Regions from separate parts of the Mesorhizobium sp. CNPSo 4684 genome, predicted to be linked through region 3. Evidence: predicted binding sites of a transcription regulator. Region 3 holds the regulator's gene; each other region holds the start of a gene.
The links. The regulator LexA, encoded in region 3, represses DNA repair genes until DNA is damaged. The targets are predictions, from matches to a motif close to TGTTCNNNNTGTGTTCNG.
Positions count from the first base shown of each region.

Region 1: the regulator LexA is predicted to act here: its motif matches at 2,523-2,540, upstream of AC04SG_RS22745 (ImuA family protein).
Region 2: the regulator LexA is predicted to act here: its motif matches at 1,855-1,872, upstream of AC04SG_RS09350 (ATP-dependent helicase).

Region 1 covers NZ_JBWLUX010000026.1:2,965-8,505, reverse strand. The annotation lists gene AC04SG_RS22765 (HpcH/HpaI aldolase/citrate lyase family protein) at 369-1,244, shown strand; gene AC04SG_RS22760 (DUF1737 domain-containing protein) at 1,309-1,515, shown strand; gene AC04SG_RS22755 (hypothetical protein) at 1,527-1,955, opposite strand; gene AC04SG_RS22750 (metallopeptidase family protein) at 1,963-2,385, opposite strand; gene AC04SG_RS22745 (ImuA family protein) at 2,563-3,597, shown strand; gene AC04SG_RS22740 (DUF6504 family protein) at 3,539-5,011, shown strand; gene AC04SG_RS22735 (error-prone DNA polymerase) at 5,008-5,541, shown strand, end outside.
Region 2 covers NZ_JBWLUX010000008.1:109,762-115,302, forward strand. The annotation lists gene AC04SG_RS09340 (glucose/quinate/shikimate family membrane-bound PQQ-dependent dehydrogenase) at 1-1,394, opposite strand, end outside; gene AC04SG_RS09345 (hypothetical protein) at 1,550-1,672, opposite strand; gene AC04SG_RS09350 (ATP-dependent helicase) at 1,913-4,588, shown strand; gene AC04SG_RS09355 (ABC transporter permease) at 4,610-5,541, opposite strand, start outside.
Region 3 covers NZ_JBWLUX010000003.1:19,806-25,346, reverse strand. The annotation lists gene trpD (anthranilate phosphoribosyltransferase) at 1-65, shown strand, start outside; gene trpC (indole-3-glycerol phosphate synthase TrpC) at 70-882, shown strand; gene moaC (cyclic pyranopterin monophosphate synthase MoaC) at 885-1,367, shown strand; gene AC04SG_RS03120 (molybdopterin molybdotransferase MoeA) at 1,367-2,572, shown strand; gene lexA (transcriptional repressor LexA) at 2,690-3,442, shown strand; gene AC04SG_RS03110 (ComEC/Rec2 family competence protein) at 3,449-5,541, opposite strand, start outside.

The DNA of each region.
Region 1 (5,541 bases), on a different contig from region 3:
TATGGTGGGCGTGCGTGGATACGGCAGGGCGGACGCGAGGAGGATTTCCGCAATCGTGTGCAGTTTTTGTGCAGGGCGGAATGGACGCGCTTCGAGCCTGGTTTTCAGGCGTTTGTGCTGCCCCTCATCTGCCTGCCGGCATCTTCTCCCCGTTAACGGGGAGGGGCTGGTCGCAACGGCGGCGCTCTTCTTTGTAACGCTGGAGATTGGCGAAATCGCCGATGGCAGCGCCCCCTCGCCCCGTTTACGGGGAGAGGATGCCGGCAGGCAGGTGAGGGGCGGCGCCAGCTTTGGCTGTTGGCTCGCAGACCAGCCGAAGCGATGGTTCAGTACTTGCCTCACCCGCCTGTAGCCGGCATAGATCGAGCATGGAATCCTACCGCCCGCGCCGCTCTGTACTCTACGTCCCCGCCTCCAACGACAAGGCGCTGGCCAAGATGGCGACGCTTACCTGCGATGCCGTGATCATCGACCTCGAAGACGCCGTTGCTCCCGCCGACAAGGTCGCGGCGCGTGAAAAACTGGCGGCTATTTTCGCCGGCCGGCCGGAGCGGCGCTGCGAGATGATCGTGCGCGTCAACGCGCTGTCCAGCGAATGGGGCAACGACGATTTGCTGGCCGCGGCGAAATTCGGGCCCGACGGCATCTTGCTGTCCAAGGTCGCCACGCCGCGCGACATCCTCGAAGTCGGCGACGTGCTCGACGATAATTTTGCCCCCGATAGCGTCAAACTCTGGGCGATGATCGAGACGCCCAAGGCCATGCTCAACATCGGCGCCATTGCCGAACTCGGCCGCGACCCGGCCTCGCGCCTCAATTGTTTCGTTGCCGGAACGAACGATCTGGTCAAGGAGACCGGCATTCTGGCCACGCCCGACCGGCGCTACCTCGTACCATGGCTGATGCAAATGGTGCTGGCTGCCCGCGCCGGCGGCATCGACATGCTGGACGGCGTCTCCAACGATTTTCGCGACCTCGATGCTTTTGCGCGCGAGTGCACGGAAGCCGCCGCCATGGGGTTCGACGGCAAGACGCTGATCCACCCGGCCCAGATCGAAGCCGCCAACCGCGCCTTTGCACCGGCGCCAGATGCCCTGGCCGAGGCGCGCGCGGTGAAAGATGCCTTCGCCTTGCCGGAAAATGCCGGCAAGGGCGTGATTGCGCTGAACGGCAGGATGGTCGAGCGGCTGCATCTGGCGCAGGCCGAAAAACTGCTGGCGAAGGCCGCCGCCATCGGCGCATGATTGCCTAAGCCGGCTTTGAAAAAGATCCCGCCCGACAAGACAAACTCACGACAGGACTTGAATCATGAGACTCTACCGCTTTTTATCCGCGCCCGACGATTCAACCTTTTGCCACAAGGTCACCGCGGCGCTGAACAAGGGCTGGCACCTCTACGGCTCGCCGACTTACGCCTACGACAAGAAGACCAAATCGATGCGCTGTGGCCAGTCGGTGGTGAAGGATATCGACGGCCAGGAATACGGGCCGGATACGAAGCTGAGCGACTGGTAGGCACCTACCGGTTACGGCAGCTTTTCCCAAGCGGCTCTGATTTCGTTGAGCCTCGCGTCTGCGCGGCCGTCAATGTCATCGCAGCTGAAATAGAGGATCGATAGTGCTGCAAGGAGGCCGGGATAACCGGAGACGGAATCCATCCTCGTGAGAACTTCAGGAACCGGCAGCCACTTGCGTTCGATCATAGCGATCGCACCTTCCGCTGTCATAGGTTCCACCGGGTGGTCGAATTCGGAGAGCCAAAGGTCGACCAGAGCTAACAGAGTGGCAGGCTCGACGGCGACACTTGCGGGCAGGTTGGAAAGCTCACCGAGTGCTATGAACGCAGCATTCGGCGAAATCCATATGGCAATTTTGATCAGCTCCCGGCCCAGCGAAACGTCGTGATACGGCCAGTTGCAATCGATGCGGTCGGCAAATTCTGCTTCCGTCATCATCTCAGTACTATTCGGCCGCCTCTTCAATCTTCTCCATATCATCGTCCGACAGGCCGAAATGGTGGCCGATCTCGTGGATCAGCACGTGGGTGACGATGTCGCCCAGCGTCTCTTCGTTCTCGGCCCAGTAGTCGAGGATGGCGCGGCGGTAGAGGGTGATGCGGTTCGGGCCTTCGCCGGTCTGCGGATTCCAACGCTCGGCAATGCCGCGGCCCTCGAACAGGCCAAGCAGGTCGAACGGCGTCTCCAGCGACAGATCGTCCATGATCTCGTCGGTCGGGAACTCGGCGATCACGATGACGATCTCGCCGGTCAGCTTGCGAAAATCGTCCGGCAGATGCGCGTACGCCTCCAGCGCCAGAAACTCCATTTCCTCGATCGAGGGCGAGAGTTCGTCGTGCCAGGTGCGGGTCTTGTAGATGCGGGCCATGCGTTGTCCTTTGATCCCGGCATATAGGCTTTCGCACCGGACTCGGCAATGAAGCGGCAATTTCATGACGTCAATGGCCATAGAGGAATAAATTCCTTCTGACTCCGCTTGACTCTTGGGGCACCCTCTGGAATTATAGGAACATAACAGGAACAATTGTGAGAGAAACTGACCGTCATGGCGACATCAGCCGTGGCGCGGGAGACTGTTTTTGCCCTGCGCCGCCAGATCGCGAAGATCGAGGGAACGCTGCCCGAGCGCCTGGCCGCGACGGCTGGCGAGCGGCCTCGCGCGCGTGCTGACGGCGATGCCGGCGGGCCAGAATCCGATATCGCACCGGACATCACCATCATCCGGCGCGGCCTTGCCGTCGCGTCACCGGATGCCTTCCTGCCCACCGGCGTTGAACGCCTCGATGCCACACTCAGCGGCGGCCTGCCGAAAGCCGCCCTCACCGAGATCCATGGCCTCGAGACCCGCAATGCCGGGGTGGTCGCCGGCTTTGTGCTGTCGCTGGTCAGCCTGATCCTCAGGGGGCAGAGATTGCCCGTGCTGTGGATTGGCACGTCGGAGATTTTTCGCGAGGCCGGCTTTCCCTATGCCAGGGGATTGCAGGGCATGTTCGGCATCGCGCCGGAGCAATTGCTGTTTTCCGAGGCGGCGAAACTCACCGATGCGCTGTGGGTGGCCGAGGAAGCCGCGAAGATGACCGCGCTGGCCGCAATCATCCTCGAAATCCGCGGCAGCCCGCAGCGGCTCGACCTCACCGCGACGCGCCGGCTGCACGCTCGCGCGCAAAGCGCCGGCCGGCCGGTGTTTCTGCTGCGCCAGGCCGGCGAGGCCGAGCCAACGGCGGCACCCGTACGCCTTATCGTGTCGGCCGCAGCGGCTGCAAGCCGCCGGACCATCGCCGGGCCGCTTGCCGGCTCGATCGGCCGCCCCGCCTTCACCGTCAGCATCGGCAAGAGCCGTAGCGCTCTGCCCGGACAATTCACACTGGAGTGGAACCCCGATGAACACAGTTTCGAAGAAAGACGGGAAGAACGGCCAGAGAATTCTGTCGCTGTGGTTTCCGCATCTCGGGGCAGAGCGGATCCTGCGCCAGCGCCTGGGACGGTCGTGGCGTTCCCGGCCGTCGGATCATTTGCCTCTGGTGATCAGCCATCGCGACCGCAGCGCCCAGCGCATATCGGCCCTCGACGAGCGGGCTGAAGCGCTGCATCTGAAGCGCGGCATGGGCATTGCCGACGCGCGCGCCATGCATCCCTCGATCGACATCGTCGAGGCCGACCCGGAAGCCGACCGAAGGCTGCTCGAAGGCCTCGCCGACTGGTGCGACCGCTACACGCCGCTGGTGGCGCTGGACGGCGACGATGGCCTCTATCTCGACGTCACCGGCTGCACCCATCTGTTCGGCGGCGAGCGCGTGATGCTTGACGACATTCTTGCTCGCTTTTTCCAGCAGGGTTTCGATGTCCGCGCCGGGCTTGCCGCGACGCCGGGTGCTGCCTGGGCGGCGGCGCGGTTCTGCGGCGACCGCATCGTTGCCTCCGGCGAGGAGGAAGCGCTGCTTGCCCCTTTGCCGCTGGCCGCGCTGCGCATCGCGCCTGAAATCCGCGCCAGCCTGGAAAGCGTGGGCCTGCGCACCTCGGGTGCGGTTATGGCCGCACCGCGCGCACCGCTCACCCGCCGCTTCGGCTCTACCTTGCTGTTGCGGCTAGACCAGGCGCTCGGCCGCCTCGACGAGGCGGTGTCGCCGCGCCTGCCGGTAGCGCCGCTTTCGGTCGAGCGCCACCTCGCCGAGCCGGTCGTGTTGACCGCCGAGATCGAGCGGCTGGTGGAAATGCTGGCGGTAACGCTAAGGGGCGACCTTGAGCGCCGCGGCGAAGGCGCCCGGATGCTGGCGCTGCTGTTGTTTCGCGTCGACGGCGCCGTCAGCCGCATCGCCGTCGGCACCTCACGGCCCTTGCGCGAACCGAAGCTGATCCAGCGCCTGTTCCACGAGCGGCTGACAGCACTCGAGCAGGACATCGATGCCGGTTACGGCTTCGACCTGGTGCGGCTTTCCGTGTTGGCAGCCGCAGCCTTCGACATGCAGCAGGCCGATTTGACCGGAGAGGCGCAAGATGACGGCGCCGACATCGCGCTGTTTGCCGACCGCATCCGCGCCCGGCTCGGCGACAATGCTGTGCTCAAAGCGGTCGCCGTCGAGAGCCATCTGCCGGAGCGCGCCGTCGCCACCATCCCCTTCTCGGAGGCACCGCAACGGACTACGCCGCCGAAAAGATCGGACCGGAAAGACGCGCCGCCGACAACCATCTTCCCGCCGGAGCGGCCGATCCGGCTGTTCCGTTCGCCCGAGCCGATCGAGGTGCCGGCGACCGAAATGCCGGAGGGACCGCCGATGAATTTCCGCTGGCGCCGGGCGCTCTACCGGGTCGCCCGCGCCGAAGGGCCGGAGCGCATCGCGCCGGAATGGTGGCAGAAGAGCGAGGAGGACGCGCCGACGCGCGACTATTTCCGCATCGAGGACAGCGACGGCCGCCGCTACTGGCTCTACCGCCAGGGGCTCTACGGCGCCGGCCAGCCTTCGCCACGCTGGTTCATGCACGGGGTCTTCGCATGAACGCGCTGACCGTCATCCCCTATGCCGAATTCGGCATCCAGTCGAATTTCTCCTTCCTGCGCGGCGCCTCCAAGCCGGAGGAACTGGTGGTGGCGGCGAAATTCCTCGGCTTCTCCTCGATCGGGCTGGCTGACCGCAACACGGTCGCCGGCGTCGTGCGCGCCTGGCAGCAGGCCAAGGTTGAGAAGCTCGCCTACCACCCCGGCTGCCGCCTGGTGTTCGGCGACGGCACGCCGGACATTCTCGCCTATCCGCAGAACCGCAAGGGCTGGGGCCATCTCTGCCGCATGCTGACGCAGGCCAATCTGCGCGACGAAAACGAGAAAGGTGCAACTCTTCTCCAGCACAGCGACCTGCTCGAATGGGGCGATCTTCTGTCGCTGGCGGTGCTGCCGGATCTCTCGACGAATGCCGACGATCCCCTGGCATTGATCCGCCAGCTGAAGGATCGTTTTGGCGCCAACCTGCGGCTAGGCGTGGCGCCGGATTATCGCGGCAATGACCGCTTCCGCATCGAGCAGGCGGCCGCC
Region 2 (5,541 bases), on a different contig from region 3:
GTGATGTCGACCAGCGTCGGCTGCGCCGGCACGTCCATGTCCCAGAGGTCGTGATGCACGGTCTGGCGCACCCAGCGCAATTGTCCGGTGGCAAGATCGAGCGCGGTGATCGAGGAGGAAAACTTTTCGACATTGGCGCTGCGCCCGGCGCCGAGCTGGTCCGGCGTCTGGTTGCCGAGCGGCACGTAGAGAAGGCCGAGCTTCTCGTCGGCGCTCGGTGTCGACCACATATTGGGTGAGTTGTGGGTGTAGGTCTGGCCCGCCGCCAGCGGTGTCGTCTGGTCCGGATTACCGGAATCCCAGTTCCATACAAGCGCGCCGGTGTCGACATCGAAGGCGCGGATGACGCCGGACGGTTCCTCGGTCGAATAATTGTCGTTGACCGCGCCGCCGACGATGATCTTGCCGCCTGATATCAGCGGCGCCGATGTCGAATAGTAGTAGCCCGACTTCGGGTACGGCATGTTGGTCAACAAATTGAGCGTGCCGGCTTCGGCGAACGACGGACAGACCTGGCCATTGGCGGCGTCGAGCGCGATCAGCCGCGCGTCCGAGGTCGGCAGATAGACGCGTGTCGCGCAGGGCTGGCCTGCGGCGATCTTGGCATCGGCGTAGTAGGACACGCCACGGCAGGTCTGGTGCTGGCGGTCCTTGTCGAGCTTGATCTTGGGGTCGAAGCGCCATTTCTCCTTGCCGGTCGCGGCATCGATGGCGATGGCGAAATTGTGCGGCGTGCAGATGTAGAGCGTGTCGCCCACCTTGAGCGGCGTTACCTGATAGGTGGTTTCGCCGACGTCATCCGGACCCTTGACGTCACCGGTCTGGTAGGTCCAGGCCGGCTGCAATTTGGCGACATTGTCCGGCGTGATCTGGTCGAGCGGCGAATAGCGCTGACCATAGGGCGTGCGGCCGTAGAAGTGCCACTCGCCCGGAGGCACGTCGCCGCCGAGATCCGCGGTCGGCGTTACCTTGTCGGCGCTGAGCTCGCCGGCGATGTCCTTGGGATCGGCGGTCATCGAATAGCCGGCCACTGCGAGCGATGCGAGCACGGCCAGGATGAGCGGCGCACGCGCGTCGGGGCCGGTGAGGCCCTGCCTTGCCCACGGCGTCAGCAGCCACAGCGCCAGAAGCACGATGACGCCGCCGCGCGGGCCGAGTTCCCACCAGTCGAAGCCGATTTCCCACACCGCCCAGGCAAGCGTGCAAAGCACGATCGCAGCGTAGAGCCACAGCGCCGTCGACTTGCGCCGGAACAGCAGCCAGGCGGTTATCAGGAAGGCGAGACCGGTGATGACATAATACCAGCTGCCGCCCAGCATCACGAGCCGGACGCCGCCGGCGCCAAGTGCCAGGCCGATGAGGAACAGGATGAGGGAGGTGATGACCACAGCCAAGACGATACTCCTTCGACTGTTGCGCTTTGCGGCGCCTCTCAGGCAGCCGTCCCTGCCCTGTCGCCAGCTTTCTCCCGCAGGCCGCGTGTGTCAAGCTTGGCCTGCCAGCATAGGGTGAGAACAAGGCGGTCCCTTTGACCGCCTTTCGCGACGGCTTAGCGGTGCAGCTCATCCATCAGATTTTGACCGGTCGCGCGCTGGACATGCGCAACGACGATCTCGGTCGGCAGCTGGGCGATCGGGTCGCCCCTGGCGGCCTCTATATCTGCGACCTTCATTCCAGCACTCGACCTCTTCCACCATGATCCGTGGCGCGGCGCGGGATGCCGTCTATGTCGCCGACAAGGTCGGCGAGCGTATGCGGGCAGCAGCCAGGTAGGCCGGGCGAAAGGTTTTGCACAGGCTGTCGGGCGCTGGGGCGATAATATTCGCACGGCGCGTGGGAATCTGGCTTCCAAACCAGAACAAAACGTAGACACTTCTGGTCTTTCGCTGCCGAATCACTACATTCGGGGACGATGTCCGGCTTTTCGGAAGACATGCCTTTCTTTGACGAACCGAGTGCGCGGCCCGCGGGCCCGTCGGGCATAGCCGCGCGCGCCATGGCTGCCCGCAGCGGCCGCAACGAAACGCCTGATTATCTCAGCGGCCTCAACCCCGAGCAGCGGCTGGCGGTGGAAACCACCGAAGGCCCGGTCCTGGTGCTGGCCGGCGCCGGCACAGGCAAGACGCGGGTGCTGACCACCCGCATCGCCCACATTCTCGCAACCGGCCGGGCCTTTCCGTCGCAGATCCTGGCCGTGACCTTCACCAACAAGGCCGCGCGCGAGATGAAGCAGCGCATCGGCATCCTGATCGGTGAAGGCAATGTCGAGGGCATGCCGTGGCTCGGCACCTTCCACTCGATCGGCGTGAAGCTGCTTCGCAGACACGCCGAGCTTGCCGGGCTCAAATCCGATTTCACCATCCTCGACACTGACGATGTCGTGCGCCTGATCAAGCAGCTGATCCAGGCCGAGGGGCTGGACGACAAGCGCTGGCCGGCCAAGCAGTTCGCCCAGATGATCGACGGCTGGAAGAACAAGGGCCAAGGCCCCGCCGATATCGCCGAAGGCGATGCGCGCAGCTTCGCCAACGGCAAGGGCCGTGAGCTCTACAAGGCCTATCAGGAGAGGCTGCAGACGCTGAACGCCTGCGACTTCGGCGATCTGCTCTGCCACCCGATCCGCATCTTCCGCGCCAATCCGGACGTGCTGAAGGACTACCACAAGCGCTTCAAATACATTCTCGTCGACGAGTACCAGGACACCAACACCGCGCAATACATGTGGCTGCGGCTGCTGGCGCAGCGGCCGCAATCCTCCCCCCTCGAGGGGGAGGTGCCCGCGAAGCGGGCAGAGGGGGTCGCCGCAGAAGGCACCACCAGGGCGTCGAGCGCTGCCTCACGGACCCCACCCGACCGGGCTTCGCCCGGCCACCCTCCCCTCAAGGGGGAGGGATCCCAGCGCTCCACCGTGAATATCTGCTGCGTCGGCGACGACGACCAGTCCATCTATGGCTGGCGTGGCGCCGAGGTCGACAACATCCTTCGCTTCGACAAGGATTTTCCGGGCGCCACCATCCTCCGGCTGGAGCGTAACTATCGCTCGACCGCGCATATTCTCGGCACCGCCTCGCACCTCATCGCCCACAATGAGGGTCGCTTCGGCAAGACATTGTTCACCGAGAAGGTCGCCGAGGACGACGAGAAGGTGCATGTCCACGCCGCCTGGGATTCCGAGGAGGAGGCCCGCGCCGTCGGCGAGACCATCGAGGCCTATCAGCGCGCCAAGCACAATCTCAACGACATGGCGATCCTGGTCCGCGCCTCGTTCCAGATGCGCGCCTTCGAAGACCGCTTCATCACGCTCGGCCTCAACTACCGCGTCATTGGCGGCCCGCGTTTCTACGAGCGCATGGAAATCCGCGATGCGCTGGCCTTCTTCCGCGTTGTCGCCAATGGCGGCGACGACCTCGCTTTCGAGCGCATCGTCAATGTGCCGAAGCGCGGCCTCGGCGAAGCCACCATCCGCCAGATTCACGACACGGCGCGTGCACTGCGCATCCCGATGCTGGAAGCGGCCGGCAACCTCGCCGAAAGCGACGAGCTGAAGCCGAAGCCGCGCGCCGCCTTGCGCGAAGTCGCGGCCAATTTCGAGCGCTGGCAGAAGGCGCTGGAAACCACGCCGCACACCGAACTCGCCGAGACCATTCTGGAGGAGAGCGGCTACACCGACATGTGGAAGAACGACCGCTCGGCCGAAGCGCCGGGCCGGCTGGAAAATTTGAAGGAACTGGTCCGTTCCATGGAGGAGTACGAGTCGCTGCGCTCCTTCCTCGAACATGTGGCGCTGGTCATGGATGCCGAGCAGAATGCCGGGCTCGATGCCGTCAGCATCATGACGCTGCATTCGGCCAAGGGCCTCGAATTCGAGACCGTCTTCCTGCCCGGCTGGGAGGAAGGCCTGTTCCCGCATCAGCGCGCGCTCGACGAAGGCGGCCGTTCCGGACTGGAGGAAGAGCGCCGGCTCGCCTATGTCGGCCTGACCCGCGCCAAGAAGAACCTGCATATCTGGTTCGTCTCCAACCGCCAGATCCACGGCCTATGGCAGTCGACCATCCCGTCGCGTTTCCTCGAAGAATTGCCGAACGCCCATGTCGAGGTCGCCGAAAGCGGCAACTCCTATGGCGGCTACGGCAATTCCTATGGCGGCGGCTCGTTTGCTTCAGGACGTGGCGGCCGCCAGAACCCCTATGGCGCCTCACGTTTCGACAATGTCGGCGCGGAAAAATCCGGCGCCTTCTCCAACACCTATGCGACGCCGGGCTGGCAGCGCGCGCAAGCCAACCGCACCGAGGCGACCGACCGCAACTGGGGCTCGCGCTCCGGCCATCAGGTCGAGCGCATCGGCTATGGCGAGACCGACTCCGGCTACGGCGCCGGCCGCACCTCGGTCAAGGGCCGCACCATCGACGGCGAACTGGTCGCCAAATCCGTCGCCGACACGCCGTCCCCCTTCAGCGTCGGCGACCGCGTCTTCCACCAGAAATTCGGCAACGGCAACATATCCGCCATCGAAGGCAACAAGCTGACCATCGACTTCGACAAGGCCGGCCAGAAACGCGTGCTGGACGGGTTCGTCGCGGCGGTGTGAGCTGCCTTAACGGCTACCCCCTTACCTGTACCGCGCCTGGTTCCACTTATGCCCCAGCAGCGACAGGATGATGATCAGCCCGTTGAAGAATTGCACGTAGAATCCGCTCAGGCCTGCCGCCACGACACCGGTCTGGATGAAGGCGACGGTGACCGCGCCGATGGCGCCGCCGGCGACCGTGCCGATGCCGCCCCAGGTCGGCGTGCCGCCGACGAACACCGAGGCCAGCACCGGCAGGAGATAGCCGTCGCCCGCCGTCGGCCACCAGGTGAAGTTGATCATCACCGAAAACGTGCCGGCAATCGCAGCGCCTATGCCGACGAAGACGAACACCTTCACCCGCACACGCTTGACGTCGATGCCCATCTGCTGGGCGCTGTCGGGATTGTCGCCGACCACCCTGACCTGCGCGCCGAAGCGGTGCCGGTTGTAGAGCATCGCCGACAAAACGACGAAGGCGAGCGCCCAGAAGATCTGCACCGGGATGCCCCACACCTGGCTGGAGAAGATCTTGTAGGCCCAGCTGTCGGCAAGGCCGGTCAGCGCCGTCGACTTGCCTTCGTTGATGATCTGGATCAGGCCGCGCAGCAAAAAGTTCATGCCGAGCGTGGCGATCAGCGACGACAGCCCGCCATAGACGACCAGCGATCCGACGAGGAAGCCGAGCAGCGTCCCGGTGACGATTGCTGCCGCAATGCCGAGGAACGGATCGTAGCCTGCCTGCACCACCAGCGCGAACACCCAGGAGGCAAAACCCATGGTGGCTGGAAACGACAGGTCGATCTCGCCGCAGGTGACGACGAAGACCAGCGGCACCACCACGAACAGCGCGACCGGCAGCGTCGTCAGCACCGAGCTGTAGAGATACCAGGTGGTGAACACGGTCGGGTTGGCGACCAGGAACACCGCCATCATGACGATGAACACGGCGAGCGTGCCGAGAGCGGCGCGAT
Region 3 (5,541 bases):
AAGCCATCGACAGCGGCCGGGCGCTAGGCGTGCTCGACAGGCTGGTCGAGATTTCGAACGGATAGGGCCGTGGCTGACATTCTGCGCAAGATCGAGGCCTACAAGCGCGATGAGATCGCGGCGGCAAAGGCGCTGATACCGCTGGCCGAGATCAAGGCACAGGCGAAGGATGCCGACGCGCCGCGCGGCTTTCTCGCGGCGCTCGAGGCGAAGCGCAGATCGGGCAACTTTGCCCTGATAGCCGAGATCAAGAAGGCGAGCCCTTCCAAAGGGTTGATCCGTGCCGATTTCGACCCACCGACGCTGGCGCAGGCCTATGAAAAAGGCGGCGCCGCCTGTCTTTCGGTGCTGACCGATGCGCCGTCCTTCCAGGGCGCGCCGGAATTTCTAACCAACGCCCGCAAGGCGGTGTCGCTGCCCGCGCTGCGCAAGGATTTCCTGTTCGATCCCTACCAGGTCTACGAGGCGCGCGCCTGGGGCGCCGACGCCATCCTGATCATCATGGCCAGCGTCGACGATGCCTTGGCGAGCGAATTGGAAGCGACCGCATTCGAACTCGGCATGGATGCGCTGATCGAGGTGCACGACGAGGCCGAGACGCAGCGCGCGGTAAAACTGTCGTCGCGGCTGATCGGCATCAACAACCGCAATCTGAGGACGTTCGAGACCAGTCTTGAAACCTCCGAGCGGCTGGCGTCCATGGTGCCGGGCGGCCGCTTGCTGGTCAGCGAGAGCGGTATTTTCACCCATGACGATTGCCTCAGGATGCAAAAGGCCGGCATCGAAACCTTCCTTGTCGGCGAAAGCCTGATGCGGCAGCAGGATGTGGCGGCTGCAACGCGCCTGCTTCTGACAGGCAAGGCGACAGCCGAGGCGGTCTGACGATGACAGCCGCCCTCACCCATCTCGGCGCCAAGGGCGAGGCCAACATGGTCGATGTCGGCGACAAGGCGGAGACGACGCGCACGGCAGTCGCCGAGGGCTTTGTCTCGATGCGGCCTGAAACCCTGAAAATGATCCTCGACGGCGACGCCAAGAAGGGCGATGTGCTGGGCACAGCGCGCATCGCCGGCATCATGGCAGCCAAGAAGACGCATGAGTTGATCCCGCTCTGCCATCCCCTGCTGTTGACCAAGGTGTCGGTCGACATCGAGCCGGACGCGGCGCTGCCCGGCCTCAGGGTCACCGCGCTCGCCCGCGTCACCGGCAAGACCGGGGTCGAAATGGAAGCGCTGACCGCGGCCTCGGTGGCATGCCTGACTATTTACGACATGGCCAAGGCGGCCGATCGCGCCATGGTGATTTCCGGCATAAGGCTGGTGGAAAAGACCGGCGGCAAGTCCGGCGACTACAAGGCGGGCGCCTGATGGCGCTGGTTCCGGTGGCCGAGGCGCTGGAGCGCCTGCTGGAAGGCGCTGCGGCGCTGCCGGGTGAAAGCATCGCCCTGGCGGATGCGGCCGGCCGGGTGCTGGCGGAACCTGTCGTGGCGCTGCGCACTCAGCCGCCTTTCAACGCGTCCGCCATGGACGGCTATGCGGCGCGGGCGCAGGATGTGGCATCCGCCCCGGCGCGGCTTTCGGTGATCGGCATGGCGCCGGCCGGACGCGGCTTTGACGGCTCGGTCGGCAGGGCGGAGGCTGTCCGCATTTTCACCGGCGCGCCTCTGCCCGAAGGTGCCGACACGATCGTCATCCAGGAGAATGTCCGCGACCTTGGCAATGGCCATATCGAGGTCACCGAGCCGACCGCGAAAGACCGTAACATCCGCCGCCGTGGACTGGATTTCTCGCAAGGCGACCTGCTCCTGCAAAAAGGTCGCGCGCTCGATCCGGCCGCATTGTCGCTTGCGGCGTCGGCCAATCATCCGATGCTCAACGTCGTGCGCCGGCCTCTGGTCGCGATCATCGCCACCGGCGACGAATTGCTGCCGCCGGGGCGTGACCCCGGTCCGGATCAGATCATCTCCTCCAACGCTTACGGCGTTGCGGCCGCCGCGCAGTCTGTCGGCGCCAAAGCGCTTGATCTCGGCATCGCGGCAGATCGCAAGGCCGAGATAGCGGCGCTGGTGCGCAAGGCTGTCGCGGCAAAGGCCGACGTCATCGTCACGCTCGGCGGCGCCTCGGTCGGCGACCACGACCTTGTGCACGATGTACTGACCGGCGAAGGCATGAAGCTCGATTTCTGGAAGCTCGCCATGCGCCCGGGCAAGCCGCTGATGTTCGGGCGTCTCGGCGACATCAGGTGCATCGGCCTGCCCGGCAATCCGGTGGCGAGCCTGGTCTGCTCGCAGCTGTTTTTGAAGCCGCTTTTGGCGCAGCTCGGCGGCCGCACGCACCGGCAGGACATCCGCCCGGCGCAGCTTGGCGCCGCGATGCCGGCCAATGACCTGAGGCAAGACTATGTGCGCGCCGTGGTGAGCGAAGAAACCGGCGCACGGGTGGCGACGCCGTTCGGCATCCAGGATTCCTCGATGCTGAGAATGCTGGCCGACGCCAACGGCTTGATCGTGCGCGAGCCCTTCGCTCCGGCCGCCGCCGCGGGTGCCGCCTGCAGCGTCCTGATGTTACGCTGAACAAAACGTCAACACATTCATTAAACTTTAAAAGGTTGCGGAACACAACTGGAACAGATAGTGTTTGTTCTGGGTTTGTTTTTTCTGATTCTGGTTTCAGGACCCGTGGGGGCCGCGATGCTGACGCGCAAACAACATGAACTTCTGATGTTCATCCATGAACGCCTGAAGGAGAGCGGAATCCCGCCGTCTTTCGACGAGATGAAGGAGGCGCTCGACCTCGCGTCCAAGTCCGGCATTCACCGCCTGATCACGGCGCTTGAGGAGCGTGGTTTCATTCGCCGGCTGCCAAACCGGGCGCGCGCGCTGGAAGTGCTGCGGCTGCCCGACTCGATCGCGCCCGGCCTCAATGCGGCGAAGAAGTTCTCGCCAAGCGTCATCCAGGGCAGTCTCGGTCAAGGTGGTCAGGGGCAAGGCGGTATCGGCCGCCAGATCAAGCCGGCCTCCTCGTCTCGTTCGATGTCGGCCGGCAATGACGACGCCGTTTCCGCGGTGTCGATCCCGGTGATGGGCCGCATCGCCGCCGGTGTGCCGATCGACGCCATCCAGCACCAGACGCATTCGATCTCGGTGCCGCCGGACATGATCATGGGCGGCGAACACTACGCGCTCGAGGTCAAGGGTGACTCGATGATCGAGGCCGGGATTTTCGACGGCGATACGGTGATCATCCGCAATGCCGATACGGCGAGCCCCGGCGAGATCGTGGTGGCGCTGGTCGACGAGGAGGAAGCGACGTTGAAGCGCTTCCGCCGCAAGGGCGCCTCGATCGCGCTGGAAGCCGCCAACCCGGCCTACGAAACCCGCATCTTCGGGCCGGACCGGGTCAAGGTGCAGGGCAAGCTGGTCGGCCTGATCAGGCGTTACTAGAGCCGGCTACTTTTCGCGCTGCTTGTAAGGCGGCAGACCGCGTGCTTCGCGTGAGAAGCGGCGTTGCTCGTGCCAGGGACGATAGGGCTTGTCGACGGCGAAACGGATCATTGGCGCTGTCGCGGCCGATTGTGGGTCGAAGAAGACGGCGGCACTGCCATCGCGGGCAAGTTGCTTCTTGGTCACGACCAGCACCAGCGAGTCGCGGCACGGATTGTAGGCGGTGGCGTCGTCGATGACGATCAGGCTGGCGTAGGCGCAGGCTGGCCGCGCTGTGTTGCGGTCTTTTGCCAGCGCGATGATGGCTCCGGCCGGGTGCCGGGCAATGCAGAGATTGCCTGTGCAATAGAAGGGCGAGCCGGGCGGCAGGTCCAGCGGGTCTAGATCGAACCGCGTGTCCGTTGCCTCGAAAATCTCGGGCGGGATTATGGTTTCCGCCCTCAGCGCGCGTTTCCAGTTGTCTGTGGTGAATTCGTTGGAGCGTTCCCGGTTGAGCGCGAGTTCGCCGCCACCAATCGGCAATGCCACCAGATGCGCATCCTCGGAGATGAGCACATCGGGCGTGCGCACCTGTGGCACAGTCAACAGGCCGGCCAGCGCGAAAGGCACGGCCGCCAGCCTCAGCCAGGTGGTGGCCATGGTGGCGATGACCAGGGCGACCGCCACCAGCAGCACCGAGCGGATAGAGATCAGCCCGACGGCATCGATCGGCGAACGTTCGGAAATCCAGGCGGAGATGGCGATCATCGCCGCCAAGCCCTTGCCCATGACATAAAGGAACGGTCCATCGGCGCCGAACGGCATGGCCAGCGCGCTGAGCACGGCGAAGGGCATGACGATCAACGACACAATCGGCATCACGGCCAGATTTGCGAGCAGGCTGAGTGGCGACACGCGCTGAAAATGCCAGATGGCAAACAGCAAAGTGGCGCTACCTGCGATGATCGATGTCATGGCGAGGCCGCCCATGGCCAGCACGAATTTTCGCGACAGAAAGCCGACGAACGAGCGCCTTGCGGGCGGCGTTCTCACCTTGTCGGCGCGGTAGTCGGCCCAGCCGGCATAGGCGCCGACAAGGGCGGCGGTGGCCGCAAACGACATCTGGAAACTCGGGCCGACAACCTCATGCGGCGACACCAGGATGACGGCGATGGCCGAGATCGCCAGATTGCGCATGGTCAGCGCTGCGCGATCAAACAGCACCGCGACAAGCATGACCGCCAGCATGATGAAGCTGCGCTCGGCGGCAACCACGATGCCTGAAATGACGAGATAGGCGGCGATGGAAACAAGCGCCGCGGCGGCGGCATATTTCTTGACAGGCCGGCGCGAGGAGAAATCGGGAAACAGCGCGAAGGCGCCGCGCAACAATGCCATGATGGTGCCGGCGACCAGCGCCATGTGCAGGCCCGAAATGGAGATGATGTGGTAGATGCCGGTGCGCCGCATAGCCTCGTTGACCTCGTCCGGAATGCCGGCGCGAACGCCGACAATGAGCGCCGCGGCAATCTCGCCTTCGGCGCCGCCGATTTTGCCCCTGATATGGTCGGCAATGTTTTCGCGCGCATTCTCGATTGCCGAAGAGAGCCGTGCGGTCAGCGGCGGCGGGCCCGGCGAAGCAATGGTTTTCGGATTGCCGAGAAAGAAGCCGCTGGCGCCGATCCCGGCGAAATAGCTGTCGAAGGAGAAATCGTAGCTCTCCGGCCGCACCGGACCCGTCGGCGGCAACAGCCTGGCATAGCCGATGATGAGGGAGCCGGCGGTCGTATCGGCCGGAATCCCACGCGCCGAGAGCCTGACCCGCTCCGGCGCGTAGCGCAGCTTGGGGTGAGCGGTGGAAGTAATGTCGAGCGTCAGCCTGACGCGGCCGTTTTCCATCTCCTCAAGGCTGACGACGCGTCCGGTCAGCCGTGTCTGGATCTCGGAGCCCAGCATTTGCGTTCCGGCGCGCCAGGTCTCTACCTTGGCGGCGACCACCCCAAACGCGCACAACATCGCGGCCACGCAGAGCAGATGCGTCTTCGGCCAGGACCGCGCGACGGCTGCGCAACAGGCCATGAGCAGCACAATCGCGATTGGTTGGGCAAAGCCCGGCTCGC